2 regions of the Bacillus jepli genome follow, and region 2 is predicted to be linked to the other one. Evidence: a T-box and tRNA genes for the amino acid it is inferred to sense, from the RefSeq annotation. Region 2 holds a T-box; the other holds one or more tRNA genes.
The links. A T-box is a leader RNA that pairs with one kind of tRNA and senses whether it is charged. The one in region 2 lies ahead of pheS (phenylalanine--tRNA ligase subunit alpha), so its partner is inferred to be a tRNA-Phe.
Positions count from the first base shown of each region.

Region 1: it has a tRNA-Phe gene. The T-box ahead of pheS (phenylalanine--tRNA ligase subunit alpha) is inferred to sense a tRNA for this amino acid. The anticodon was not compared.

Region 1 covers NZ_JBDFMO010000001.1:2,297,207-2,311,818, forward strand. Annotated here, with positions in the region: rRNA gene ABC371_RS11715 (23S ribosomal RNA) at 1-362, shown strand, start outside; rRNA gene rrf (5S ribosomal RNA) at 468-583, shown strand; tRNA gene ABC371_RS11725 (tRNA-Val) at 594-669, shown strand; tRNA gene ABC371_RS11730 (tRNA-Thr) at 832-907, shown strand; tRNA gene ABC371_RS11735 (tRNA-Lys) at 913-988, shown strand; tRNA gene ABC371_RS11740 (tRNA-Leu) at 1,002-1,082, shown strand; tRNA gene ABC371_RS11745 (tRNA-Gly) at 1,087-1,161, shown strand; tRNA gene ABC371_RS11750 (tRNA-Leu) at 1,176-1,264, shown strand; tRNA gene ABC371_RS11755 (tRNA-Arg) at 1,278-1,354, shown strand; tRNA gene ABC371_RS11760 (tRNA-Pro) at 1,360-1,436, shown strand; tRNA gene ABC371_RS11765 (tRNA-Ala) at 1,448-1,523, shown strand; tRNA gene ABC371_RS11770 (tRNA-Met) at 1,556-1,632, shown strand; tRNA gene ABC371_RS11775 (tRNA-Ile) at 1,652-1,728, shown strand; tRNA gene ABC371_RS11780 (tRNA-Ser) at 1,748-1,840, shown strand; tRNA gene ABC371_RS11785 (tRNA-Met) at 1,886-1,962, shown strand; tRNA gene ABC371_RS11790 (tRNA-Asp) at 2,055-2,130, shown strand; tRNA gene ABC371_RS11795 (tRNA-Phe) at 2,139-2,211, shown strand; tRNA gene ABC371_RS11800 (tRNA-His) at 2,237-2,312, shown strand; tRNA gene ABC371_RS11805 (tRNA-Gly) at 2,322-2,395, shown strand; tRNA gene ABC371_RS11810 (tRNA-Ile) at 2,409-2,485, shown strand; tRNA gene ABC371_RS11815 (tRNA-Asn) at 2,495-2,569, shown strand; tRNA gene ABC371_RS11820 (tRNA-Ser) at 2,575-2,665, shown strand; tRNA gene ABC371_RS11825 (tRNA-Glu) at 2,689-2,760, shown strand; gene ABC371_RS11830 (hypothetical protein) at 2,849-3,025, opposite strand; gene ABC371_RS11835 (TIGR00266 family protein) at 3,078-3,872, opposite strand; gene ABC371_RS11840 (penicillin acylase family protein) at 4,065-6,476, shown strand; gene ABC371_RS11845 (TraR/DksA C4-type zinc finger protein) at 6,515-7,270, opposite strand; gene ABC371_RS11850 (1,4-dihydroxy-2-naphthoate polyprenyltransferase) at 7,398-8,333, opposite strand; gene ABC371_RS11855 (isochorismate synthase) at 8,713-10,104, shown strand; gene menD (2-succinyl-5-enolpyruvyl-6-hydroxy-3-cyclohexene-1-carboxylic-acid synthase) at 10,097-11,845, shown strand; gene menH (2-succinyl-6-hydroxy-2,4-cyclohexadiene-1-carboxylate synthase) at 11,847-12,665, shown strand; gene menB (1,4-dihydroxy-2-naphthoyl-CoA synthase) at 12,699-13,520, shown strand; gene ABC371_RS11875 (o-succinylbenzoate--CoA ligase) at 13,834-14,612, shown strand, end outside.
Region 2 covers NZ_JBDFMO010000001.1:2,469,388-2,483,999, forward strand. Annotated here, with positions in the region: gene ABC371_RS12660 (M42 family metallopeptidase) at 1-96, shown strand, start outside; gene sspI (small acid-soluble spore protein SspI) at 138-347, opposite strand; gene ABC371_RS12670 (TrmH family RNA methyltransferase) at 468-1,217, shown strand; gene ABC371_RS12675 (YwaF family protein) at 1,236-1,937, shown strand; T-box leader at 1,998-2,234, shown strand; gene pheS (phenylalanine--tRNA ligase subunit alpha) at 2,408-3,442, shown strand; gene pheT (phenylalanine--tRNA ligase subunit beta) at 3,458-5,872, shown strand; gene rnhC (ribonuclease HIII) at 5,966-6,901, opposite strand; gene zapA (cell division protein ZapA) at 7,035-7,304, shown strand; gene ABC371_RS12700 (CvpA family protein) at 7,311-7,838, shown strand; gene polX (DNA polymerase/3'-5' exonuclease PolX) at 7,964-9,682, shown strand; gene ABC371_RS12710 (endonuclease MutS2) at 9,736-12,096, shown strand; gene ABC371_RS12715 (DUF350 domain-containing protein) at 12,136-12,555, shown strand; gene ABC371_RS12720 (AMP-binding protein) at 12,834-14,522, shown strand.

The DNA of each region.
Region 1 (14,612 bases), 170 kb from region 2:
CCAAGGGTTGGGCTGTTCGCCCATTAAAGCGGTACGCGAGCTGGGTTCAGAACGTCGTGAGACAGTTCGGTCCCTATCCGTCGTGGGCGTAGGAAATTTGAGAGGAGCTGTCCTTAGTACGAGAGGACCGGGATGGACACACCGCTGGTGTACCAGTTGTCCTGCCAAGGGCATAGCTGGGTAGCTATGTGTGGAAGGGATAAGTGCTGAAAGCATCTAAGCATGAAGCCCCCCTCAAGATGAGATTTCCCATAGTGTTAAACTAGTAAGATCCCTCGAAGATGACGAGGTTGATAGGTCAGAGGTGGAAGCATGGTGACATGTGCAGCTGACTGATACTAATCGATCGAGGACTTAACCAAAATCTCTTCTAATGAATGTAGAAACGTTATCTAGTTTTGAAGGAATGAAAATTTCTTCTTGAAATTTATTCTGAAGATAGTATAATATATCTTGTCTTTACCTTATCTAGTGACGATAGCGAGAAGGTCACACCCGTTCCCATACCGAACACGGAAGTTAAGCTTCTCAGCGCCGATGGTAGTTGGGACTTTGTCCCTGTGAGAGTAGGACGTCGCTAGGTTGGAGAAGATGGAGGATTAGCTCAGCTGGGAGAGCACCTGCCTTACAAGCAGGGGGTCGGCGGTTCGATCCCGTCATCCTCCACCATTAATTTAAAATTTTGCCGGTGTAGCTCAGTTGGTAGAGCACGACCGAATAAGTTTCTTGAAATTACTTCAGCGTACTAATCGAGCTGCTTCTTGAATAAGCTATCTGAGATTAGGACGACTTATCACAATCAAATCCAGAGTGGTTTGAGATCTTAATAATGCCGGTGTAGCTCAGTTGGTAGAGCAACTGACTTGTAATCAGTAGGTCGTGGGTTCGACTCCTATCGCCGGCACCACTTACGAGCCATTAGCTCAGTCGGTAGAGCATCTGACTTTTAATCAGAGGGTCGAAGGTTCGAGTCCTTCATGGCTCACCATTTAAATAGTTTTGCGGGTGTGGCGGAATTGGCAGACGCGCTAGACTTAGGATCTAGTGTCTTTGACGTGGGGGTTCGAGTCCCTTCACCCGCATTATGCGGAAGTAGTTCAGTGGTAGAACACCACCTTGCCAAGGTGGGGGTCGCGGGTTCGAATCCCGTCTTCCGCTCCAAAGAAATTTACAATGCCGGGGTGGCGGAACTGGCAGACGCACAGGACTTAAAATCCTGCGGTAGGTGACTACCGTACCGGTTCGATTCCGGTCCTCGGCACCACTTAATGAATAATGCGCCCGTAGCTCAATTGGATAGAGCGTCTGACTACGGATCAGAAGGTTATGGGTTCGACTCCTTTCGGGCGCGCCATATTACGGGAAGTAGCTCAGCTTGGTAGAGCACTTGGTTTGGGACCAAGGGGTCGCAGGTTCGAATCCTGTCTTCCCGACCATTTAAAAAATCGGGGCCTTAGCTCAGCTGGGAGAGCGCCTGCTTTGCACGCAGGAGGTCAGCGGTTCGATCCCGCTAGGCTCCACCAATGATTTTAAAAAATATAATTATATGATTTATGGCGGTGTAGCTCAGCTGGCTAGAGCGTACGGTTCATACCCGTGAGGTCGGGGGTTCGATCCCCTCCGCCGCTACCATTAAATTTAAAAGCATTACGGACCTTTAGCTCAGCTGGTTAGAGCAGACGGCTCATAACCGTCCGGTCGTAGGTTCGAGTCCTACAAGGTCCACCATCTACAACTTCTTATATGTGGAGGAATACCCAAGTCCGGCTGAAGGGATCGGTCTTGAAAACCGACAGGGGTGTTAAAGCCCGCGGGGGTTCGAATCCCTCTTCCTCCGCCATATTTATTATTTAAGAATAGTTTAATTTTATATGATTTCTATTATCGCGGGGTGGAGCAGTCTGGTAGCTCGTCGGGCTCATAACCCGAAGGTCGTAGGTTCAAATCCTGCCCCCGCAACCAAAAAAACAACTAAAAAAAGTTGTTGACTAGATTCAAAAGATATAGTAAGATAATATTTGTCTTGAAAATAAAAGATTAAATATTTAATAAATGGTCCCGTGGTGTAGCGGTTAACATGCCTGCCTGTCACGCAGGAGATCGCCGGTTCGATCCCGGTCGGGACCGCCATATGTAGTGGCTCAGTAGCTCAGTCGGTAGAGCAAAGGACTGAAAATCCTTGTGTCGGCGGTTCGATTCCGTCCTGAGCCACCTTATTATTTTTAAAAAATTAATGGCGGCTGTGGCGAAGTGGTTAACGCATCGGATTGTGGTTCCGACATTCGTGGGTTCGATTCCCATCAGCCGCCCCATATATGAATGCGGGTGTAGTTTAATGGTAAAACCTCAGCCTTCCAAGCTGATGTCGTGAGTTCGATTCTCATCACCCGCTCCAATTTTACCTTAATGGGCCTATAGCTCAGCTGGTTAGAGCGCACGCCTGATAAGCGTGAGGTCGATGGTTCGAGTCCATTTAGGCCCACCATATTGTTATTCCGCAGTAGCTCAGTGGTAGAGCTATCGGCTGTTAACCGATCGGTCGTAGGTTCGAATCCTACCTGCGGAGCCATTTTTGGGGAAGTACTCAAGTGGCTGAAGAGGCGCCCCTGCTAAGGGTGTAGGTCGCGTAAGCGGCGCGAGGGTTCAAATCCCTCCTTCTCCGCCATGACGATTTTAAATATACAATCTGGCCCGTTGGTCAAGCGGTTAAGACACCGCCCTTTCACGGCGGTAACACGGGTTCGAATCCCGTACGGGTCATCAAGCGTTATGAGAATTTCTCATGGCGTTTTTTATTTTTTATAGAGTTCTTCTTTAGCCTATAAAAAAACACCTGTTGCCAGGTGTACTAATCTTTGGGCATAATATCCTCTTCGATTTTTTGAGCAGGGTTATCTAAGTCCACATCGGAAAAGATCCCAGGGGATACTCCACGAAACATATCAAAAGCAAGAATTTTATCGTCTGGCGCATCAAATAATGGAGCTTCACCATTGAAATCTTCAACTTCTTTTTTTCGTCTCATCTCTACACCTCCATTTATTATCCTCCCAGTTCTTCCTTTAATTATTCTTTTATTAATCATCCCCATTTAGAAAATTACCAAGTCCTCCTAAAATACTCCCTTCACCTGTGCTTCCACCATTTCTAGGTGCACTCGCAAAAATTCGGTCTGCAAGGCGGCTAAATGGTAGTGATTGTATCCATACCGTACCAGGGCCTCTAACAGTAGCATAGAATAGACCTTCACCACCAAAAAAAGCGGTTTTAATTTTTCCTACATACTCAATGCTATAATCGACATCCCTCGTCAATCCTACTAGGCAGCCTGTATCGACTCTTAGGATTTCCCCAGGTTGAAGTTCTTTTTTATGTATGGTACCACCTGCATGTAAAAATGCTAGACCATCTCCTTCTAATTTTTGCATGATGAATCCCTCTCCACCAAAGAAGCCAGTTCCTAACTTTCGTTGAAAATCAATGCCAACTGAAACTCCTTTTGCCGCACATAAAAAGGCATCCTTTTGACAAACTACTTTGCCACCTAGCATGCTTAAATCAACAGGAATGATTTTTCCGGGATAGGGTGCAGCAAAGGAAACATGTTTTTTCCCCATATTGTTATTTGTAAAGACGGTCATAAAGAGACTTTCTCCTGTAAGTACCCTTTTACCAGCTCCTAATAGTTTTCCAAAAAGACCTCCACCTGCAGCTCCTGATCCGTCACCAAATATTGTTTCCATCGAAATGCCATCTTCCATCATCATCATGGCACCGGCTTCGGCAATGACACTTTCACTTGGGTCTAATTCGATTTCAACAAACTGCATATCGTCTCCATAAAGTTTATACTCGATCTCATGTGCGTTCATCCGATTCTTCCTTTCTTTCTCAAAAATATATACAAAGAAGTAATTCGTCGTTTACTAGTATTATCCTTTAAAACTGTAAATGAAGTATGAAAAAAATGTTAATTCTAGTTGAGGATATCCATGACAAATTTAAATAGGAATACTATAATATATTTAGAATTTTCTCAAAATAATTAAGTGATGGGGGATTATATGAGTTCTGAAGTCATTATAAAAAGACGGTTATGGCCAAGAAAGAAGCGTTCGAGAGTTGTTTTATTAACAGGAATCGTTATCATACTCCTTCTGATTACAAGCATTATAGTAGGCTATTTATTTTTAAGAAAAAGTTTACCTACGCTTGAGGGAAATGTTTCGATTGCAGGATTAACCGATGAGGTAGAGGTATTCCGCGATCAAAATGGGGTCCCACATATTGTAGCAAAAAATAATCATGATTTGTATTTCGCTCAAGGGTACGTTACGGCGCAGGATCGTTTATTTCAGATGGATTTAAGCCGAAGGCAGGCTTCAGGAGAGTTAAGTGAAGTAATAGGTTCTTCTCTTGTTGATCAAGATAAGTATTTTAGAACTCTTGGTCTAAGAAGGGCTGCAAAAATATCATATGAAGGATATTCAGAGGAAGCTAAGTCTGTTCTCCAATCTTATGCAGATGGCGTAAATGCTTTTATATTGGAAGCAAAGGAAAAGAATACATTGCCTGTCGAATTTACATTGGCAGGATATGAACCGACTGAATGGAGTCCCACTGATTCTCTTACCATTGGAAAATACATGGCATACGATTTAGGGGGACATTATAAAGGGCAGGCATTTCGCTATTATATGGCACAGAATGTATCCGAAGAAAAATTACTAGAATTATTCCCGACTTACCCTGAAGATGGTGCAACTGTTATTCAAGCGATGAAGGATCATCCTATTGATATTTCAAAAAGTATAGCAACTGCTCCCTTTCCAAATGAGTTTAATGGGAGTAATAACTGGGTTGTAAGTGGTGAGAAATCAGAATCAGGGATGCCTATACTAGCTGATGATCCACATCTAGCATTAGCTACACCATCAATTTGGTATGAAACGCATTTGCAAAGTGATGAAGTGAACGTTAGTGGTGTGATATTTGCCGGTGTCCCAGGAATCATATTAGGTCGTAATGAACATGTTGCTTGGGGAGTTACTAACGTGGGACCTGATGTCCAGGATTTATATATTGAAAGGAGAAATCCGGATAATCCTAATCAATTTGAGTATATGGGGAAATGGGAAGATGCCATTATTATTGAGGAGCCAATAAAGGTAAAGGATGGGGATACTATCCCATATCAAGTTCAGGTTACTAGACATGGTCCAATCATTTCTGAATTTACCCATGATCACAAGGAGGAAACAGCTTTAGCATTAAAATGGACTGCACTTGATGCTTCGACTGAACTAGAGGCGGTGCTGATGTTTGACAAGGCGAAAAATTGGGCTGAATTTAAAGAAGCACTTACATATTTTCATACACCTGCTCAAAACTTTGTTTTTGCAGCAACAGATGGAACGATCGCTTATCGAGCAAATGGGTTGATCCCAATCCGAAAAAAAGGAGATAGTTCTGTTGCTGTACCAGGATGGACAGATGAATACGAGTGGGAGGGATATATTCCTTGGGATGAACTCCCTACCATCGTGAACCCGGAGGAAGGTTTTATCTCTACCGCAAATAATAAAATTGCGCCGGATGAATATCCTTACCATATAACGAATACGTGGGCTCAGCCATATCGACAGCAACGAATTCAAGATGTATTGTCAAGTAAGAAAGTGTTAACGGCAGATGATATGCTTAAACTCCAATTTGATCAACATAATCTGCAAGCTGAAGAATTTGTTCCGTTTTTAATAGATGTAGTATCAAACAGCGAAGATAAGCTAAGAGACATTGATAAAACGGTAATAAAGGAGTTTGAAGAGTGGGATTTTGTAGACCGAATAGAAGATGGAGAGCCTTTAGTCTTTCATAAATGGATGGAGGAATTTGCAAATGTCCTATTTGAAGAATCCATTCCTAGGGAAATCGATAACTTATTTGAAGGAAAATCTCAAATTGTAGACCAAATGATTCGAGAAGCCAAAAATGGACATGAAGGGATTTGGTTATCTGAGGCCGGTGGAATAGAACAGGTAACATTTGAGTCTTTTAAAAGGGCTGTTGATTTTGCAATCGAAAAGCAAGGGGACCATCCAAGTAAATGGTCTTGGGGTGAATTCCACCAGGTTCCGTTTAATCACCCATTATCGGCGATTTCGCCGTTAAACTACCTGTTTAATAACAATGAAGCTGTATCAATGGGTGGAAGTGGGGTAACAGTTGCAGCTGCAAGCTTTAACCGTGATACAGGTGCAATTACCCATGGAGCGGCTTGGAAATCTGTCATTGACTTAGCAAACATGGAAGAAAGCTATAATGTGGTTGGTCCAGGTCAGTCTGGCCATGTATTAAGTACATTTTATCATGATCAAATTACGGATTGGACAACAGGGAATTACCATATCACCTATACCAATAATGAGAAGTATAAGGAGAATAGTTATAAGCTTGTTTTACAGCCAGCTAAGTAAGATAAAAAGCAGTGGAAACTTTCCACTGCTTTACATTTTCAATCTTCAGCTTCGTCCTTTGTATAAGGTTCTTTTTCATATGGAGGAAGGTCTCCAAACATTGTCATAATTCCTTCTTCCTCTAGCACTTCTTCATATCGTTCATGCTGGCTATTTGGATAGATGATAATTTCTTTTCCTTCAATATCTGTTCCAACAAAATTCTCATAATCCTCAACATAGCCTACATTCTCATCAGATTCAACGAACACCTCATTATAGCTGTCAACGGGGTCTACAAGATCTGATGGTGATTCAGATGTTCCGTACCTTGCCACATCCTGCCATGAATCCTCTGCATCATACGCTACATTATCTTCCTCATCCACAAATTTTCCAAATGGTGGCATTAATACGCCTTCTTCAATAGGTCGATTATGGGAAACGACCTGATTAGGACTATGTTCTACACAATACGTAGTTGTTGGTATCGCGTCTAGACGATCAATTTCTATGTCTTTACCGCATTTTTCACATACGCCATATCGCCCTTCATCTATCGCTTGTAATGCGTAATCAATGTCTTTTAATTGTTTTTCAATATGTTCATTTAAGGCAATATCTTTTTCTCGTTCATACAAATCTGTACCTTGGTCTGCAGGATGATTATCATAAAGGGAGAGTTCACCCATGGAATCATGATAGTGACCTTGCTCTAAATCAAAATGGTCCCCATCATCTAATTGTTCTTCAACCTCTTTTTTTGCCTTTATCAACTGTGAACGGAAGGTTGATAATTGCTCATTTGATAACATTGTAAGCACTCCTTCCAAAATGAGTTCGTATTGAATCTTGTTATGTATTATTTACATAAACACGAAAATCATAAATGTAAAAAAGTGAAAGGGATAAAAAGAAAAAACACGATATAAAAATCGTGTTTTAAAAGAAGTACCCGATAAAGATTCCAATAGATAAAAGGAATCCAAAAATTGTATTTGTTTGGGCGGTTGCCTTCATTGCTGGCATCATTTGAATTGGTTCAGATTTGCCTATAAATCCAGTTACTGCTTTAATGGCTTTTGGAACACTTATGAATACAAGAAGAGTCCAAAATGAAGCAATCCCGATAAATGCCAAAACGATGATCCAAATATATGAAATGATAAGCAAACCAGCAAAGAACTTGATCGCCTTGGTTCTTCCTAATAAAATTGGTAAAGTGCGACGTCCGTTCTTTTGATCGCCATCCAAATCACGAATATTGTTTGACATATTGATAGCACCAACAAGAATCATAATCGGAATTGAGATTAGTACACTTGTTGTGGTAACTGTACCGGTTTGGATGAAAAATGATATTAAAATAATAATCATGCCCATAAAGAAACCAGCTGCTAGCTCACCAAATGGTGTAGATGAAATAGGTAGTGGACCTCCAGTATATAAATAACCAACTGACATGCAAATAGTCCCCACTAATGCCAACCACCAACTACTATTCATACTAATATAAACACCTAATAGTGCAGCAATTCCAAAGAAAGAAAATGCAAGGTTTAAAATAACCTTAGGCTTAATTCCATCTCTAACAATTGTACCACCAATTCCGACTGATTCTGCAGTATCAAGACCGCGTTTGTAATCGAAATACTCATTTATCATATTAGTTGCTGCTTGAATTAAAAGACAAGCGAGTAACATTGTTAAGAATAGACCTATATGAATAGATGTTTCCAATAGTGCAAGAACTGTCCCTAAAATAACTGGAACAAATGATGCAGTTAGTGTATGTGGCCGCATGAGTCTCCACCATACCTGAAAACCACTAGAAGGCTTTTTAGAAAGCTTCTGATTTGACTGAAGTTCTGATTGCATAAGTCTTCTCCTCTCACGACAAAGCTCATGTATATCCAAAGTACAGTTTAGTGAATTGGACAAGTACTGTCAATGGTTTAAAGTTACAAAAAAGACATATCAATCTTATAATCCTCTTACCCAGCAGACTAACTTCTCGTAAATTACATAATAATAAGGAAGTAAGTGGTCAGTGTATTGTAGGTATGGTAGAATCAAGTTTGTTGACAACTATTCATTGTGAGGTATATCGTAAAGGCAGTTTTAGTAAAGTTATACGAAGATAATATAGAGTGCTTAACAAGAGCTTCATTCATTTTAAATGATATACTATAAACAATATCTGTTATTACTAAATAAAATTAGGTTGGAATATATTTCGGGGGGATAAAAGTTGGTCATGATACAACAAAAAGGTTTGAGTGATTACATAAAGAAAGGAATAAACCGTTCCAAGGAGCTTTCTAAGCCTGTTCTGATAAGTCAGGTAATAGAAATGAAGAACATAGACCCCCTATTGTTCTTTGCTGCTGGAAAAAGGACACCTTTTGACACGCGTTCTTTCTGGTCAAATCCTACAAATGATACGGTCATCGTTGGACTTGGGGAAGCCTATACAATTAGCGATAATGAGTCTACGGAACGTTTTGAGGCTATTGAAAATCAGTGGAAAAGACTTGTTCAGCATTCAATCATTATTGATGACTTTGCACCTTATTCTACTGGTCCTATTTTAATGGGAGGGTTTTCATTTGATCCATTAAAAAAGAGGACTGAGCTTTGGGATCATTTTGATGATGCGAAATTTGTCTTGCCTGTTATCATGCTCTCCTATTATAAAGGTAGTACTTATTTAACGACCAATGTGATTTGTGAACCGAACGGGACTTCTTTAAGTGGATCCGACTTAGAGCAATTGGAAGTGCTGCTTGAGGAAAGTTATGAATATCAAAAGAATAATTCATTTACAAAAGAGGAAATTCAGCCACAGGAATGGATGGATTCAGTTCGAAATGCAACCAAAAAGGTACAGAACGGTGAGGTTGAAAAGGTTGTATTAGCAAGAGAAATCAAGCTGCATTTTGATGATCCGATTGAAGCTGACGCAGTGTTGGCGCGTCTAAAAGAAGAGCAACCGATGAGTTATTTATTTGCAATTGAATATCAAAATTCATGCTTTATCGGAGCATCTCCTGAACGCCTTATTAAGAAAAAGGGAGAGGAATTCTTAACTACTTGCCTTGCTGGTTCTATCCGCCGTGGTAAAACGCCGTCAGAGGACAAGCAATTAGAAAATGAATTACTACACGACCCGAAAAATCTACATGAACATGATGTCGTTGTTCAAATGATAAAAAATGCAATGAAAGAGTCCTGTTCAAGTATTACTTCACCAACACAACCAGGTATTTTAAAAATGCGCGATATCCAGCATTTATACACACCTGTAAAAGGTGTAGCTAAAGATGATGTATCATTGCTAACGGTTGTGAATCGATTACACCCAACACCTGCTTTAGGAGGTCAACCTAAACAAAAGGCATTTGAAATTATTCGTGACCTTGAAATTCTTGACCGTGGTTGGTATGGAAGCCCGGTAGGTTGGCTTGATACAAGTGATAATGGGGAATTTGCAGTTGCTATACGTTCGGGTTTACTAAATGGTAACAAAGCATCCTTGTTTGCTGGTTGTGGGATCGTAGGAGATTCCCAACCAGAAAGTGAATATACAGAAACGATGATAAAGTTTAGACCGATGCTATCTGCATTAGGAGGCTTATACAATGAATAATCAAGCATTAACTCGATATGTGGCATCATTTGTTGATGAATTAGTACGAGTGGGGGTTACCGAGGCTGTTGTAAGCCCGGGCTCACGCTCTACTCCGATGGCGATTTTAATGGCAGAACATCCTGATATGAAAGTAACCATCAATATTGATGAACGCTCGTCAGCGTTTTATGCGCTTGGAGTGGCTAAAGCAACGAAGAAACCTGTTGCGATTCTATGTACGTCTGGTACGGCTGCAGCGAATTATTTTCCAGCAATTGTAGAGGCCTATTATTCAAGGGTCCCACTTATCGTATTAACAGCTGACCGACCACATGAGTTGCGAGATGTAGGTGCTCCGCAAGCTATAAATCAAAATCAGTTATACGGAAATCATGCGAAATGGTTTGTCGAAATGGCACTACCGGAAGAGTCAGAACAAATGCTATCATATGTTCGTACAATGGCTGGTAGGGCTGCAGGAACAGCACAAACTGCACCGGCAGGACCTGTTCATTTGAATTTTCCTTTCCGTGAACCGCTAGTACCGAACTTAGGTTTAGAAAACCTATGGGGAACAAATGAGTCCACACGTAAAAATGTGAATGTTGTCGTTGGGAAACCGAAAATGGATGAAAAACAGGCTCATTATATTAGTGAACTAGTTCTCAGCAAAAAGAAAGGGATTATTGTTTGTGGTTCACATTATGAGGAAGAGTTTGGGTATGCTATTGCAAGTTTAGCAGAAACACTCCAGTTTCCAGTTCTAGCTGACCCATTATCACAACTAAGAAGTGGTGAACATCCGAAATCATATATAGTAGACGGGTACGATGCTTTTTTACGTGATGCAGAATTCCGAGAAACATTCTCACCAGATATCATTATTCGATTCGGTGCGATGCCAGTCTCAAAAGCACTCCTTCAATATATTCAAAAACATAAGAACACAACTCAAATCATTGTAGACGGGGATGGAGGATGGAGAGATCCTACTTTATCAGCAACTGATATGGTTTATTGTGATGAAATTGAATTTTGTGATATGATCGTTAGCCGAACTGAGAAACAAAAAGATTCTAATTGGGTGAACGATTGGATTAACATCAATAATCTTGTAAAAGAAAATGTAAAGAAAGTACATAAAGAAGAGACTTTATTTGAGGGGAAAGTATTTACTGAACTACAAGAAATTCTCCCAGCGGGTTCAACTTTATTTGTTGGGAATAGCATGCCTATACGTGATCTTGATACATTCTTTTTGAATAATGAAAAGTCAATCCATGTTTTAGGAAACCGAGGTGCCAACGGAATCGACGGTCTTGTTTCTACTGCGATGGGCATCAGTTCAAAAAATGAACATACCGTTTTAGTCATTGGTGACCTCTCTCTCTATCATGATCTGAATGGATTATTGGCGGCAAAGCATCACCACTTAAATATTACAATTGTTTTAATTAACAATGACGGTGGCGGTATTTTTTCTTTCTTACCACAATCACAGGAGGAAAAGCATTTTGAAACCCTTTTTGGGACTCCTATTGGTCTAGAGTATGAACATGCAGTTAAAATGTATGGTGGGAAATTTACAAGTATCAAGGATTGGACAGAGTTCCGTAATGCCATCACTATTTCATTTGAAGAAAAAGGATTACATGTTGTAGAGGTAAAAACAGATCGCCATGAGAATGTCATGATTCATCGAAAAATGTGGAATAATGTTTCCCAGGAAATAAACGAAGCACTCAAAAGGAACTTATAAAATGTATATTTCTTATAATGGATCTACCTATCATGTGAAAGTAATGGGTGAGGGTGTGCCGATTGTTTTACTTCATGGTTTTACAGGGAGTATGACAACTTGGAATCAGACAGTTGACATCTTGAAACAACAATTTCAATGTGTTCTAATCGATATTATTGGACATGGTAAAACAGATTCTCCTGATGATTTTACTAGATATCAAATTGAAAAAGTCGCTCATGACATCATTCATATATTAGATATACTGGAGATTCCAAGCGCACATATTGTTGGATATTCAATGGGAGGAAGATTGGCTTTAACGACTACAATTCTTTATCCAACCAGAGTTGCTAGCCTTATCTTAGAGAGTAGTTCCCCAGGGTTAAAAACAAATGAAGAAAGAGCTGCCCGAAGAAAATCGGATGAACAGCTAGCGACTCGAATAGAACAAGAGGGAATGGTTGAGTTTATTGATTATTGGGAGAGTATTCCACTATTTTCTACACAAAAAGCACTATCACAGGATACACAACTAGAAATTCGTAAACAACGTCTAGAAAACAATCCTGTCGGGCTAGCAAACAGCTTGAGAGGAATGGGGACGGGTGCACAACCCTCTTACTGGGATCGGTTGACTAAGGTTAAATGTCCAACATTATTGCTTTGTGGAGAGCTTGATCAAAAGTTTTGTACGATTGCTGAAGAGATGGGCTTAAGCATGCAAAATTCAAGAGTGGAAAAAATAGTAGAAGCGGGACATGCAATTCATGTGGAACAACCGTATTTTTTTGGTAAAATAATAATTGAGTTTGTTTCTGATCATGTTTCGTTATGATCAGGTATACATACATAAAAGGAGGACAAGCAAATGGCTGCAGTTGAATGGGTTGCAGAACGTAAGTATGATGAAATTTTATATGAGACATACAACGGCATTGCAAAAATCACTATTAACCGTCCGCATGTTAGGAACGCATTTACGCCAAAAACAGTGGCAGAAATGATTGATGCGTTTGCGTATGCAAGAGATGATTCAAACATCGGTGTAATCGTTCTTGCCGGTGCAGGAGATGAGGCGTTCTGTTCAGGTGGAGATCAAAAGGTAAGAGGACATGGTGGGTATGTTGGAGATGACCAAATTCCACGATTAAATGTTCTTGATTTACAACGATTAATCCGTGTTATTCCAAAGCCAGTTATCGCAATGGTTTCAGGCTATGCAATTGGTGGAGGACATGTATTACATGTTGTTTGTGACTTAACAATTGCTGCAGATAATGCTATTTTTGGACAAACAGGACCAAAGGTTGGAAGCTTTGATGCTGGTTATGGTTCAGGATATCTTGCCCGCATCATTGGTCATAAAAAGGCACGTGAAATCTGGTTCCTATGTCGTCAATATAATGCTCAAGAAGCATTGGATATGGGGCTTGTTAATACAGTTGTTCCTTTAGAACAGCTTGAAGAAGAAACTATTAAGTGGTGTGAAGAAATTCTTGAAAAGAGCCCAACAGCACTTCGTTTCTTGAAAGCAGCAATGAATGCTGATACAGACGGCTTAGCTGGACTTCAACAAATGGCCGGCGATGCTACACTTCTGTATTACACAACAGATGAAGCGAAGGAAGGCCGTGACGCGTTTAAAGAAAAACGTATGCCAGACTTTAAACAATTCCCTCGTTTCCCTTAATAGTTCATTTTCAGCTTGATGAAAACCTCATCAAGCTGTTTTTGCATTTTAAACTTTATTCAGCTAATTTTATAAGATGTGGGGATGAAATAATAAGAGTAACTATTATTAAGTAGGCGTTCAAAACTTGGCTGAATAAAGTTCGGCCTCCGGCGGATGCCACGATTTTTTAAAGGGAATTTTCGAGCAAGTAAGATTAAAGACTAAAAACGCCACATCCTGTGGCAACGTCTTTATGACCCACTTCCTGTGGGCCTAAAAATCGGGCGCAAATACGCCTTGGCGCATTTGATTAAGAGGAGATTTAACAAAAATGAATTCAACAGAAATACCAAATTGGCTTAAGCAACGTGCATTTTTAACACCTAATCGAATTGCCATTAAAACTGAATATGAAGAAATCTCATTTATAACTTTACATAAAAATGTGGTAAGGAAAGCAAATCAATTAACATTTGCCGGTATTCAAAAGGGGGATGTAGTTTCGATCCTCATGAAGAATACTGTGGAGATGGTTGAGGTCATTCACGCATTAAAATATATTGGTGCAGTAACGGTGCTTTTAAATAATAAGCTAACAAGCAATGAGTTAGGATTTCAAGTAAGCGACTCTGGTACGAAAATGATCCTAACTGAAGATGCTTTAATCGAAAAAGTAAATGAGATCGATATCGAAAAAGTTCTGGTTAAAGAACTACAGGAGCTCCCCGAAAAGGAATGCCATATCCAGGAATACTTTTCGTTGGACCAAGCTGATACCATTATGTATACATCAGGGACGACTGGTCGACCAAAAGGGGTAATCCATACTTACGGAAATCATTGGTGGAGTGCGGTGGGGTCTAGTTTGAATCTAGGGTTGCACCAGGATGACTGCTGGTTACTGGCTGTTCCAATGTTTCATATTAGTGGATTATCAATTTTGTATAGAAGCGTGATTTATGGAATACCTGCTGTCATCCACGAAGGCTTTGACCCCAAAAAGGCGAATGGAGCGATTATGAACCAAGGTGTTACCATCATGTCTATTGTAAGTGTCATGCTTTCACGAATGCTAGCTGAATTGGGAGATGAAAAGTATCCGGACAGTTT
Region 2 (14,612 bases):
CTTCATCGTGATGATTATGAAAATGCAGTGAAGCTTATTGCAGAAGTGATTAAACGTCTCGACGAAGAAACAGTTAACAAAATTAAATTTGATTGATAATAAAAAGCCGATGATTAGGATGTCATCGGCTTTTCTCATTATTGCTTTAATCCTTGCTCTAAAGTTGACAGCATTTCTTGTTTTTCCTCTTGGCTTGCATTTTCCCAAATGACTTCAAATAATACTCCTAATCCTGGAAGCATTTTTTCTTCGCCACTTTGAATGGCATCTACAATCGTATCTTCTAATTCCGCTTGAGAATTTCCAGAGACATTGTGCTTAACAGCATGTCTTAAGTTCAAGTTCATTTACAAGCACACCTTTCATATGTAACTTTTCTTTTGTATCTTTTACACGTTCCGCCTTTTTTATGTATTTACCATAGGATATAATGGAAAAAGAATTAGCTAAAAGGAGCAAAAAATACGTTGAAACGAATTGAATCAAATAAAAATCCTCAAATTAAGCAATGGAAAAAACTACATACAAAAAAAGAACGTGATAAGACTGCTACTTTTATGATTGAAGGCTTTCATTTAGTCGAAGAGGCGTTAAAAAGTGACGCTATCATAAGAGAATTAATCATTAGTGAAACGGTAGACATCCCCACAAGCTGGAATGTGGATAATCTATCCATCACGATTGTAACAGAAAAGATTATGCAGGAAATAAGTGATACAGATACTTCACAAGGGGTGGCTGCCATTTGCGAACAGTATTCGGTAAAAGAGGGTGGGCAGTTTACCAGATTGTTATTAGTAGATGCTGTACAGGATCCTGGTAATCTAGGCACGATGATTCGAACTGCAGATGCAGCAGGTATGGATGCTGTGATCATTGGTGAAGGAAGCGTTGATGTCTATAATTCAAAGGTAATTCGTTCCACACAGGGCTCGATTTTTCATATACCTATTGTGAAAGAAAATTTACATGAAACGATTGATGGGCTTAAACAAAATGGTATTAAAGTCTATGGAACATCTTTAAAGAACGCGGTTGACTATAAACAAGCTCCTGTCGAAAATTCCTTTGCATTAATCGTCGGAAATGAAGGGAATGGAGTACAAGCAGAATTACTAGAGAAAACAGATCAAAATCTCTATATTCCAATCTACGGAAAAAGCGAGTCTTTAAATGTTGCAGTAGCAGCGGGGATTTTACTTTATCATTTGAGGTAAACAGGGGGGAGTAAAATTATCGACTTTTTTGGGAGGTCTGTTGTAGGCGAACCGTTCCATTGGTTATCTTTTTCACATGTCGTGATGGTGGGCTTGCTTTTAGTCTCGGGTGTTCTTTTATTTCTTTTTAGAACCAGACTTACAAAAGGAAAATCAGTCATTCGTTATACATTGGCACTATTTTTATTAATTAGTGAACTGTCCCTTTATGTTTGGTATTTATTTACGGGAGTATGGGACCCAATTGATTCCTTACCTTTTCAGCTTTGCTCAATTTCGCTTTTTTTGAGTATTATCATGTTACTGACTAAGAGCCATCTGTTATTTGAAGTAACCTATTTCTTAGGCATAGGTGGTGCCCTACAAGCTATGCTTACACCGGAGCTCGCCTATGACTTTCCACATTATCGTTATTTTCACTTTTTCTTAGCTCATATCGCGATTATTCTAGCAAGCCTGTACATGCTTTGGTATGAGAATAGTAGACCCACTTTCAAATCTGTTTGGAAGGCATTTACTGCTTTGAATGTCATTGCATTCATCGTCTTTTTCATCAACAAAGCAACTGGTGGAAACTATATGTTTCTCGCGAGAAAACCAATAAACCCAAGCTTAATCGACTTTCTTGGTCCGTACCCTTGGTATATCTTATCCTTGGAAATTGTCGCATTGATCATGTTTTTTATTCTCTATCTCCCATTTATACGAAAAAAGAATTAAATTGGGTTTGATTTGCACCTCGAAGATACGTATAATATAATTTATATGCTTTACATATAGCTAAAAACAATGATCGAGACTAGTAACTTTCCACTCACTATTCAGGGAGAAAATGCCGTGACTGCAAGCATTTTTATAGAAGAAGAAAGTGAATTCACCTCTTGAGTTGGCACTTGGACCGTCTGACCAAAGACGTAAAGGTGTACCGGCAATAGCCGTTATCGAAACGAAGTGAGCAATTACTTTTTTGTAATTGTTAACAAGGGTGGTACCGCGAATCTAAACCTCGTCCCTTTTTGGGGATTGAGGTTTTTTATTTTGTCTTAATGTCTAGCTCCAGGCGCCATCGGCTCGAGGTCACAAGCCAATCACTTCGGAAGGCAAAAAGCGCCTTCTGTCAGTGCTCGTCTTGTGCTTGTCGCCGATGAACCGGCGCCTTGTGCTTTTCTAAGAAAAAGGAGGAATTATTAATGCAAGAAAGATTACTTGAGCTGAAAGAAGAAGCTCTTGCAAAAGTAGAGGCTGCAACGAATCTTATAGAATTAAATGATATTCGTGTCGCTTATTTAGGGAAAAAAGGGCCGATCACGGAAGTACTAAGAGGAATGGGCAAGCTTTCTGCAGAAGAGCGCCCAAAAATGGGAGCACTTGTCAATGAAGTCAGAGAGCAAATCACTGAAAAACTAACTGCAAAACAAGAGTTACTTGAAAAAGAAGAAGTCGAAAGAAAACTAGCTTCTGAAACAATCGATGTTACATTACCAGGGAGACCGATTAAAGTAGGAGGGCCTCACCCACTTACTAAGGTTATTGAAGAAATTGAAGATTTATTCCTAGGGATGGGTTATTCCATTGCGGAAGGACCTGAAGTTGAAAAGGATTATTACAATTTTGAAGCGTTAAATTTACCGAAGGATCACCCGGCAAGGGATATGCAGGATTCATTCTATATCACCGAGGATATTCTCCTTCGTACCCAAACATCTCCTGTTCAAGCGAGAACAATGGAAAAGCATGAAGGAAAAGGACCTGTAAAAATCATCTGTCCAGGTAAAGTATACCGCCGTGATAATGATGATGCGACCCACTCACATCAATTTACCCAAATCGAAGGATTGGTTGTTGATGAAAACATTCGTATGAGTGACCTTAAAGGTACATTAAATACGTTTGCGAAAAAGATGTTTGGTGAGGACCGTGAAATTCGTCTACGCCCAAGCTTTTTCCCGTTTACTGAGCCTTCAGTAGAGATGGATATCTCTTGCTTTAAGTGTGGCGGAGATGGATGTAATGTATGTAAGAAGACAGGGTGGATTGAAATTTTAGGTGCCGGTATGGTACATCCTAATGTCCTTGAGATGTCTGGCTTTGATTCAAAGAAATATACAGGATTTGCGTTCGGAATGGGCCCAGAGCGTATTGCAATGTTGAAATATGGTATTGATGATATTCGTCATTTATACACAAATGATAATCGTTTCATCAAACAATTTAATCGGGCTTAAGGAGGGAGAATAGGAATGTTTGTTTCATATAAATGGTTGCATGAATACGTTGATTTATCAAGAGTAACGGCAGAAGAATTAGCAGAAAAAATTACGAGAAGTGGAATTGAAGTAGAAGGTGTCGATCATTTAGGAGAAGGTATTAGTGGGATTGTCGTTGGTCATGTATTAGAGTGTGAGCAGCACCCAAATGCTGACAAATTAAATAAATGTCTTGTTGATGTAGGTGAAGGGGAGCCTGTTCAAATTATTTGTGGAGCACCGAACGTTGCAAAAGGCCAAAAGGTTGTAGTCGCTAAGGTAGGAGCTGTCTTACCTGGCAATTTTAAAATCAAAAAGGCGAAGCTTCGTGGGGAAGAATCAAATGGAATGATTTGCTCTCTTCAAGAACTTGGTTTTGAATCAAAGCTTGTATTGAAGGAATATGCTGAAGGAATTTTTGTTTTCCCACATGATGTAGAGCCAGGAACAGACGCAATTGCTGCGTTAAATCTTGATGATAAGGTTCTTGAGCTTGGATTAACACCTAATCGTGCTGATGCTATGAGTATGATGGGGGTTGCATATGAGGTTGCGGCTATTTTAGGAACAGACGTAAAACTACCACAACCAAAGGTATCAACTTCAGGGGAAAAAGCGGAGGATTACATTTCGATTTCTGTAGAAGCGAAGGAAGATAATCCATTATATGTAGCACGTGTAGTGAAGAATGTAAAAATTGGTCCATCGCCTTTATGGCTTCAAACACGTTTGATGGCAGAAGGAATCCGCCCACATAATAATGTTGTCGACATTACAAATTACATTTTATTAGAATATGGTCAACCACTACATGCGTTTGATTATGATCGACTAGGTTCTAAAGAAATTCTTGTTAGACGTGCAAACAATGGAGAAAAGATTACAACACTAGATGATACAGAGCGTACATTAACGGATGAACACCTAGTGATTACAAATGGAACAGTTCCAGTTGCCCTTGCAGGTGTAATGGGTGGAGCGAATTCTGAAGTGAAAAGTGACACAACAACCGTTTTAATCGAGTCTGCTTATTTTACAGGAAGCACAATTCGTAAGTCATCTAAAGACCACGGTTTACGTAGCGAGGCTAGTGCGCGCTTTGAGAAAGGGATTGATCCAAACCGTACTCGTGAAGCAGCAGACCGTGCAGCTGAATTAATGGCGGAGTTCGCTGGTGGTGAAGTTCTTGACGGTGTTGTGGCTGTTGATACTCTTGATATTCAGCCAGTAAATGTATCTGTATCACTTGATAGAATCAACAAAGTGTTAGGTACTGCAATTTCAAAAGAAAAAGTAGAAGCCATTTTTACGAATCTAAAATTCTCATTTACTGTGGATAATGATACATTCCATGTAACCGTACCTACTCGTAGACCTGACATTACTATTGAAGAGGATCTAATTGAAGAAGTAGCGCGACTATATGGATATGATGAATTACCAACAACTCTTCCCGTTGGAGAATCAAAACCTGGTAGATTAACGGATTATCAAGCAAAGCGTCGTTTAGTTAGAAGATATTTAGAAGGTGTTGGATTATATCAAAGTATCACATATTCACTTACAAGTGCTGAAAAAGTAAACAAATATGCACTTGAACAAACTGAGCCAATTCGTTTGGCTATGCCTATGAGTGAAGAACGTAGTCTTTTAAGATTAAGCCTTCTTCCACATTTATTAGAAGTTGTTTCACATGATCTAGCTCGTCAAATTGATAGTGTATCAACTTACGAAACAGGATCAGTATTTATTCCTAGACCAGACCAAGAACTACCGGAAGAAAAGGAACACTTAGCAATTGCCCTAACAGGTTCATGGTTATCACCAACATGGCAAGGTGAGAAAAAAACGGTAGATTTCTATGTAGTAAAAGGAATTTTAGAAGGGCTATTCGAAAAGCTTGGTCTTGAAAATAGAACTTCATTCCTACAAGCTAGAGTGGAAGGGATGCATCCTGGACGAACAGCTGCTGTGTTATTAGATAACAAAGAAATTGGGTTTGTTGGCCAAGTTCATCCGAATGTTCAAAAAGACTTAGATTTAACGCCAACGTATGTGGTTGAATTATCATTAAAGGATGTTCTAGAAGCGGATGTTGAAGAAATCCTTTATCAACCAATTCCACGATTCCCGTCTATGACTCGTGATATAGCACTTGTTGTAGATCAATCAGTTGCTGCTGGTGACATGAAGCAGGTTATTATTGAAGCGGGTGGTAAGCTACTTCGCGATGTTACAATCTTTGACCTTTATGAGGGAGAGCGTATGGAACCTGGTAAAAAATCAGTTGCTTATTCAATCAAGTATTTTGATCCAGAACGTACATTAACTGAAGAAGAAGTAACAAAAGCACATGAAAAAGTACTAAAAGCTGTTGCTGAAAAATTCAATGCAACATTGCGTTCATAATAAAAAATGGAGGGGTCACATTGGACCCACTCCATTTTTTTATGTCTAGCTCCAGGCACTGTCGTTGATAGGCAGACGTGCTTAGCGCTTTTCTTATATCCTAGCTATTTTCTTTGCTTTTTCTGTATTTGCAAAATGAAGCTTTGTGAAGCTACGAAGTGCTCCTATTCCATGCTTTTTGATCAGTTTAGCAGCAACTACATCAACTTGGGTTCCAGCCCCCTTTTTTAATTCAAGACCAGCCTTCTCACTTAGCTTATCAAATTCCTTAACGAAAGAATACCTTGCTATGATGGAAGCAGCGGCAACAGATAAATGAACCCCTTCTGCCTTTGTACTGAAATACACATTGTCTTTTATAATCTCCTTTTGACCGGCCAAATGCTTGAAATACACATCAGGAACAGCAAATTGGTCGATTAAAATACCGTCTGGTGTAGCGGGTGCAATTTTTTTTAGGACATGCCCAATTGCTTGGTTATGTAGCAATGCCTTCATTTTACCTTGAGTCATGCCTCTTGCTTGAAGTTCATTGTATTTTTCATTATGTAAAATTAAAAGGCTATATGGGATTGCATGAATAATCGATTCAGCAATTTCACAAATTTGTTTGTCATTTAAATCCTTAGAATCTTTTACCCCAAGTTCCTTTAGCAAAGCAAACTTATCATTCGAAACATATGCGGCAACAACAGTCATTGGACCAAAAAAGTCACCTGTTCCAACCTCATCAGAGCCGACCATTGAAAGTGTTCCGATATTGGGTGGTAAGCCACTATTTTTCGCAACAGATTTCTTATTAGTAGTCGATTTAGTAGAAGTTTCTGAACTTCCCCATTTATCCGCTTCAGCCGCAGCGCCATTTCCTTGAAATAATACTTTCCCAGATTTATATGCTGTAATGGTACAGCTTGGTAGTTTAGCAACAAAAACCCCACCCTGTGGGACCTTAGCCTGTAATTGACTTCTATAATGTAATTTCATTTTTTCAATCGTACCGGGGGTACACTTTAGGACAGTATTAGACAAAATTAACTTTCCCCTTACATATTTAGATATGATTCTTTATAATCTATCATAACGTTTGTTGAGATTTCTTTCCATAAATATCGTGTTCATGGTATTATTATCTGTAGGATTGACTAGAATGGAGGCCAACTACTTGTCACAGACACAAAAAACAAAAACAACTGTAGATATATATGGACAGCAATATTCGATTATCGGGTCTGAGAGCACAAGCCATATACGCCTTGTGGCCTCAATTGTCGATGATAAAATGAGAGAAATTAGCAGTAAAAATCCCTCTCTTGATATTAATAAACTGGCGGTTTTAACAGCCGTAAATATAGTCCATGAGCATTTAAAGCTTAAAGAAGAATATGAAGAACTTGAAAAACAATTAGAACAAGCAAAAAATGAAAAGGATTGACGTGAAATGTTCGATATAGTCTTAATAATCATCCTTTTAATGGGATTTATAATTGGGTTAAGAAGAGGATTTATCCTCCAAATCGTTCATCTGACCGGGTTTATTGTTGCATTTATTGTTGCATACCTTTATTATGATGAACTTATGCCAAAATTAGTATTATGGATTCCATATCCAACATTCGGTGATGCCGATACCATGAAATTTTTATTTGAAAGTACAAATTTAGAAACAGCTTATTATCGTGCCATTGCCTTTGCCATTATCTTCTTTGCCACAAAGTTTCTATGGCAAATCATTGGATCAATGCTTGACTTCCTTGCAAATCTACCACTTTTAAAACAAATCAACGGGTGGGCTGGAGGTCTATTAGGTTTTGTTGAAGTCTATTTAATTGTCTTTATCGTACTTTATATTGGAGCACTCCTCCCGGTTGAAATCGTTCAGTCTAATCTTAATGATTCATTTATGGCTAAAATGATTGTCCAACATACCCCATTCTTTACAGGTAAAATTAAGGACATGTGGATCTAACTTCTCTCTAACAGAGAAGTTTTTTTTGTGAAAAACAGTTTTTAACCCACAAAAAGTGACTTTTTCACAAAAAATCTGTATCATTTTGGATAGTTGAACGTAAGGAATATAGGTAGGTGGTAACCATGACAATCAATAAAAAAGATGTAATCCGTCTTTTAGAAACAATTGCGATTTATATGGAATTAAAAGGGGACAACCCATTTAAAATATCTGCTTTTCGAAAAGCAGCAGGAGCCCTTGAAAATGACGATCGAAGCTTAACGACGATTGAGGATTTCACATCATTACCTGGAATTGGCAAAGGAACAGCGGCGGTGATTACAGAATACATCGATACAGAAGAATCAACAGTGTTAAATGAATTAAAAGAAAAGGTACCTGAAGGACTGATCCCCTTACTTAACCTGCCAGGACTTGGTGGCAAAAAAATAGCCAAGCTCTATCAGGAACTAGGCATAGAAGATATGGAAATGTTAAAACAAGCATGCCAAAATGAAAAAATTCAAAATCTAGCAGGCTTCGGAAAGAAAACTGAAGAAAAAATACTTGCTGCTATTGAGGAATATGGCAAACGACCAGATCGCCTGCCGATTGCTTTAATGCTAACACTAACTGAAGAAATTGAGGAACAGCTTAGTAAGATGGATGGAATCTTCACCTTTTCTCGTGCAGGCAGCCTTCGTCGAATGAGAGAAACAATCAAAGACCTTGATTTTATAATTGCAACGAATGAACCTGAAAAAGTGCGAGAACAGCTTTTACAGCTAAACGGCATTAATGGAATTATCGCAAGTGGAGATACAAAGGTTTCCGTCCAAATTTCATATAGCTATGATATTTCGGTTGATTTTCGTCTTGTGAAACCACATGAATTTGCAACCACCCTTCACCATTTTACGGGTAGCAAAGACCATAATGTAAGAATGAGGCAATTAGCAAAAGAACGTGGTGAAAAAATTAGTGAGTATGGCGTTGAAAACAGTGAGACAGGTGAAATAAAAACCTTTGAAACGGAAGAAGAATTCTACCAATATTTTGGACTTACCTTTATCCCTCCTGAACTTAGAGAGGATGGCTCTGAGGTAGATGCATTCCAAGAGAAAGTGGAACATATTCAGCTCGAAGATATAAAAGGTGATCTCCATATGCATACATCTTGGAGTGATGGTGCCTACACAATCGAAGAAATGGTAGAGGCTAGCAGGAATAAAGGCTATCGTTATATGGCGATTACAGACCATTCCCAATACTTACGCGTGGCAAATGGGCTAACACCTGAACGATTACTAGAACAACATAAAGAAATTAAAAGATTAAATGAAAAATATGAAGATTTTACAATATTTACAGGTGTTGAAATGGATATCCTACCTGATGGCAGTCTTGATTATAACGACGACATTATTAGGGATGTTGATGTCGTGATTGCATCAATCCATTCAAGCTTTTCTCAACCAAGAGAGAAAATCATGCATCGCTTAAAAACGGCTCTTGAAAATCTACATGTAGATATTATCGCCCACCCTACTGGAAGGATAATCGGGCGTAGAAAAGGGTATGACGTAGATGTCGATATGTTAATTGAGTTAGCAAAAGAAACAAATACAGCGTTAGAACTAAATGCGAATCTAAATCGATTAGACCTTTCTTCAGAATATATTAAAAAGGCACAGGAGAAGGGTGTAAAACTAGTTATTAACACGGATGCACATAATATGGACATGCTTGAGGATATGGGATATGGCGTTTCCGCTGCAATAAAAGGGTGGATTAAAAAGGAGAATGTCATTAATACATGGGATAAGGATGAGCTAATTGCTTATCTAAAACGAAATTTATAGGATTATAACGGTCCTTGATGTTGAAGCAGTTGGTGCAGGAAGGGAGTTACAGCATGCAACCACGAGTTTTAAAGGTATTAGAATTTGATAAAGTAAAGGAGCAGCTCAAACAGCATGTCTCATCCTCATTAGGAAGAGAAAAGGTAGATAAAATGATCCCGTCCACAAATGTAGACGAGGTTATTTTTCTACAAGAACAAACAGATGAAGCTGCAAAAGTACTGCGTTTAAAAGGAAATGTTCCGCTCGGAGGATTAACGGATGTTAGAGCCTCCATAAAGCGTGCTAGCATCGGAGGAGCTCTAAATACAATGGAGCTATTAGATATTGCAGGTACAATTTATGCCGGACGTCAAATGAAGAAATTTATAGAGGGCATGATTGAGGATGATATAGGTTTACCTATATTAGGGGAACTTGTTACAAACATTACGCCCTTATTCGAGCTTGAGCAAAAAATAAAAAACAGTATTGATGATAATGGAGTGGTCATGGATGGCGCGAGTGACAAATTACGAGGAATTCGCGTGCAGCTCCGTAGTAGTGAAGCAAGAATTAGGGAAAAGCTTGAACATATTATTCGTTCATCATCCGCTCAAAAAACACTTTCGGATGCCATTATTACGATACGTAATGACCGATATGTCATTCCAGTTAAACAAGAATACCGTGGGACATATGGCGGAATCGTTCATGACCAATCCTCTTCAGGTGCTACATTATTTATTGAACCGCAATCAGTGGTGGAGCTTAATAATGTACTGCAAGAAGCGAGGGTGAGAGAAAAACAAGAAATTGATCGTATTTTACTCGAGTTGTCAAACGAAGTAGCAGGTGAAGCTGAATCACTTTATCAGAATGTCGAGACACTTGGTGAACTGGATTTTATGTTCACAAAAGCGAGCTACAGTAAAAAAGTAAAAGGCTCGAAACCAAAAATTAATGGCAATGGTTATGTCCTAATAAAAAAGGGCCGCCATCCGTTAATTGACCCACAAATAGTCGTTCCTAATGATATTGAGCTTGGTAAAGATTTTACTTCAATCGTTATAACGGGTCCAAATACAGGTGGTAAAACCGTGACATTAAAAACGATCGGTTTATTAACGATTATGGCACAATCAGGTTTACAAATTCCTGCACAGGAAGAGTCAGAGATTGCTGTATTTGAATCGGTGTATGCTGACATCGGGGACGAACAATCCATTGAACAAAGCTTAAGTACGTTTTCATCTCATATGGTAAATATTGTAGATATTTTAAAGCGAGTTGATGAAAATAGTTTAGTGCTTTTTGATGAATTGGGAGCTGGAACCGATCCACAGGAAGGAGCTGCACTTGCAATCTCCATTCTTGATGAAGTCTATAATCGTGGTGCGAGGGTGATTGCTACAACTCATTATCCAGAGCTCAAAGCATATGGATATAATCGAGAAGGAGTTATTAATGCAAGTGTCGAATTTGATATAGAAACATTGAGCCCGACTTATAAGCTATTAATTGGAGTACCAGGACGAAGTAATGCATTTGAAATTTCAAAACGTCTTGGACTTTCAGATCTGATAATTCATGCTGCAAAAAGTCATATTAGCTCTGAAACGAACACAGTTGAAAATATGATCGCATCTTTGGAAAAAAGTAAAAAAGATGCTGAGCAAGAGCTTGATGACGCAGAAGAAATCCGCAAACAAGCTGAAAAACTTCATAAACAGCTACAACAGCAAATCATCGAATTTAATGAACAGCGTGATAAACTATATGAAAAAGCCGAACAAAAAGCAGCTGAAACAATCGAAAATGCAAAAGCTGAAGCAGAAGGCGTTATTCGCGATTTACGTAAAATGAAGCTTGAACAACAATCGCTTGTCAAAGAACATCAATTGATTGATGCAAAAAAGCGCTTGGAAAATGCCGTTCCAAAGCTTACAGAAAAAACAAGTAAACAATCTGTTGCAACGAAAACGAAGAGAAAGCTTGTTCCAGGTGACGAAGTGAAGGTGATCAGCCTAAATCAAAAGGGTCATCTAATTGAAAAAGCAGGAAATAATGAATGGCAAGTACAAATTGGGATTTTAAAAATGAAAGTAAAGGAAAAAGACCTTGAATATGTGAGTAGCCCGAAACCAGTGGAAACAAAACCTCTTGCAACAGTAAGAGGTAAAGATTATCATGTGAGTCTGGAGCTTGACTTACGTGGTGAACGCTATGAAAATGCACTAGCAAGAGTGGAAAAATACATTGATGATGCTTTATTAGCGGGATATCCTCGTGTTTCCATTATCCATGGAAAAGGAACGGGTGCCCTAAGGCAGGGAGTTCAAGAATACCTGAAAAATCACCGCTCTGTAAAATCAACAAGATTTGGGGAAGCAGGAGAAGGTGGAACAGGCGTCACTGTTGTAGAACTTAAATAAACATGAATGAAGTGCAATCTCTAATAGGGAGAGAAGAAGATGGAGCAATTTTGGGATAATGAGTATGTGTTAACAGCTGCTAACTACAGTGTGGTTATACTGTGTATGGTTCTGTTTATGGCCATATTTGAATTAGTCACCAAGTATAAAAATTGGGAAGAAATCCAAAAGGGTAACCTGTCAGTCGCAATGGCAACCGGAGGGAAAATCTTCGGAATCGCAAATATCTTTCGCTACTCTATCCAAAATCATGACTCACTATTCGTCATGATAAGTTGGGGCGTATTTGGATTCTTCCTCCTATTAATTGGCTATTTTATTTTTGAATTTCTAACTCCAAAGTTCAACATCGATGTTGAAATACAACAAGATAATCGCGCAGTAGGGCTCATATCCCTAATAATATCAGTGGGACTTTCATATGTAATCGGCGCTGGGATCGGAAATGGTGGTTTTTAAATATGGAAAAGCTAGCTAAAATTTTGTTAGTAGTTAGTGGAATCTTTGTGGTGATTGGAATTTTATATTTGGTTTTATAACGTTAGGGGCTGATTGGAATAACCATCAGCCCTATATTTTTGTCGTAAAATCGTAGTAAACAGCACCAACAATTCATGAATGTAATTGTCACGGAATATTCATTATACTATAATGAGTATAAATGGTTTGAAAATTCAAATTGGTCATTGAATACGTCATCGTATTCTCGATAAAAAGTGAATAAGGGAGGTTTTTAGATGGAGTTAGAAAGGCCATGGTTAGCAAATTATCCGGAGGAAATTCCACATACGCTTGAATATGAGAGCATTCCGATTCAAACGTATTTGAAACGAACAGCTAATGAATATCCTCAAAAAGTGGCAGTTCATTTTCAAGGAAAAGAATTAACTTTTTCGCAGGTGTATGAAGAGTCTTTGAAGCTAGCAAACTATTTGGTGGAGCAGGGGATTAAAAAAGGAGACCGAATTGCCATCATGTTGCCAAACTGTCCCCAAGGTGTAATTGCCTATTACGGTGTATTATTTTCAGGTGCTATTGTTGTCCAGACGAACCCTTTGTACACGGAAAGAGAACTTGAGTATCATCTAAAGGATTCAGGTTCAAAAGCAATCATTACATTGGATATCCTTTTTCCACGCGTCTCAAAAGTGAAAGCGCTAACACAAATTAAGCACATCATTGTGACCGAGATTAAGGATTATCTACCTTTCCCAAAAAATTTAGTTTATCCTTTTATTCAAAAGAAGCAATATGGTATTGTAGTTAAAGTTGAACATGAGGGTACAAACCACTTGTTAAGGGAAATTATCAAGAATTCCAAGGCAAAAGAAATCGATATTGAAATTGATCCAGTTGAAGACCTAGCATTGTTACAGTATACAGGAGGAACTACTGGTTTTCCAAAGGGAGTAATGTTAACTCATCGTAATTTAGTTGCAAATACAATCATGTGTTCAAAATGGATGTATAAATGTAAAAAAGGTGAAGAATCTGTATTAGCAATTCTTCCATTTTTCCATGTGTACGGTATGACCACAGTGTTAAATCTCTCGATTATGATGGCTTCAAAAATGATTCTTATGCCAAAATTTGATGTAGGAGACACATTAAAAACAATTCATAAGATGAGGCCAACTTTATTTCCAGGTGCACCAACAATGTACATTGGGTTATTGAATCACCCTGACCTTAGTAAGTATGATTTATCTTCTATTGATTCCTGTATTAGTGGTTCGGCAGCATTACCACTTGAAGTTCAAGAACAATTTGAAAAAGTGACTGGTGGAAAGCTTGTCGAAGGCTATGGATTATCGGAAGCCTCCCCTGTAACACATGCGAATTTACTTTGGGGCAACCGTGTAAATGGTAGTATTGGATTACCATGGCCAGACACAGATGCAGTTGTGCTTTCAATGGAAACAGGTGAGCCTGTCGGATTTGGAGAAATCGGCGAAATTGCGGTAAAAGGTCCTCAGGTTATGAAAGGATATTGGAATAAACCAGAGGAGACGGCAGCCACATTTCGTGATGGTTGGTTATTAACAGGGGATTTGGGATATATGGATGAGGATGGATTTTTCTATGTGGTTGATCGCAAAAAGGATATGATTATTGCGGGTGGATTTAATATTTACCCAAGAGAAGTAGAGGAAGTTCTTTTTGAATATGAAAAGATCCAAGAGGCTGTTGTTGCTGGAATTCCTGATCCATACCGAGGTGAAACAGTAAAGGCATATGTTGTTTTAAAAGAAGGTCAGCAATGCACAGAAGAAGAGCTTGATAAACATTGCCGTAAGCATTTAGCTGCCTATAAAGTTCCAAGAGTGTATGAATTCAGGAAAGACTTACCTAAAACAATGGTAGGTAAAGTATTGCGAAGAGTATTAGTGGAAGAAGAAAAGGAAAAACGAACAAAAGTTAATTAAGAATTAGGATCAATCAGCTCTAAAGACAACTATGTATGAACATAAGCTAACGAGCCATGATGTGAGCCTATGGCTCTCCTTTCTTTTAGA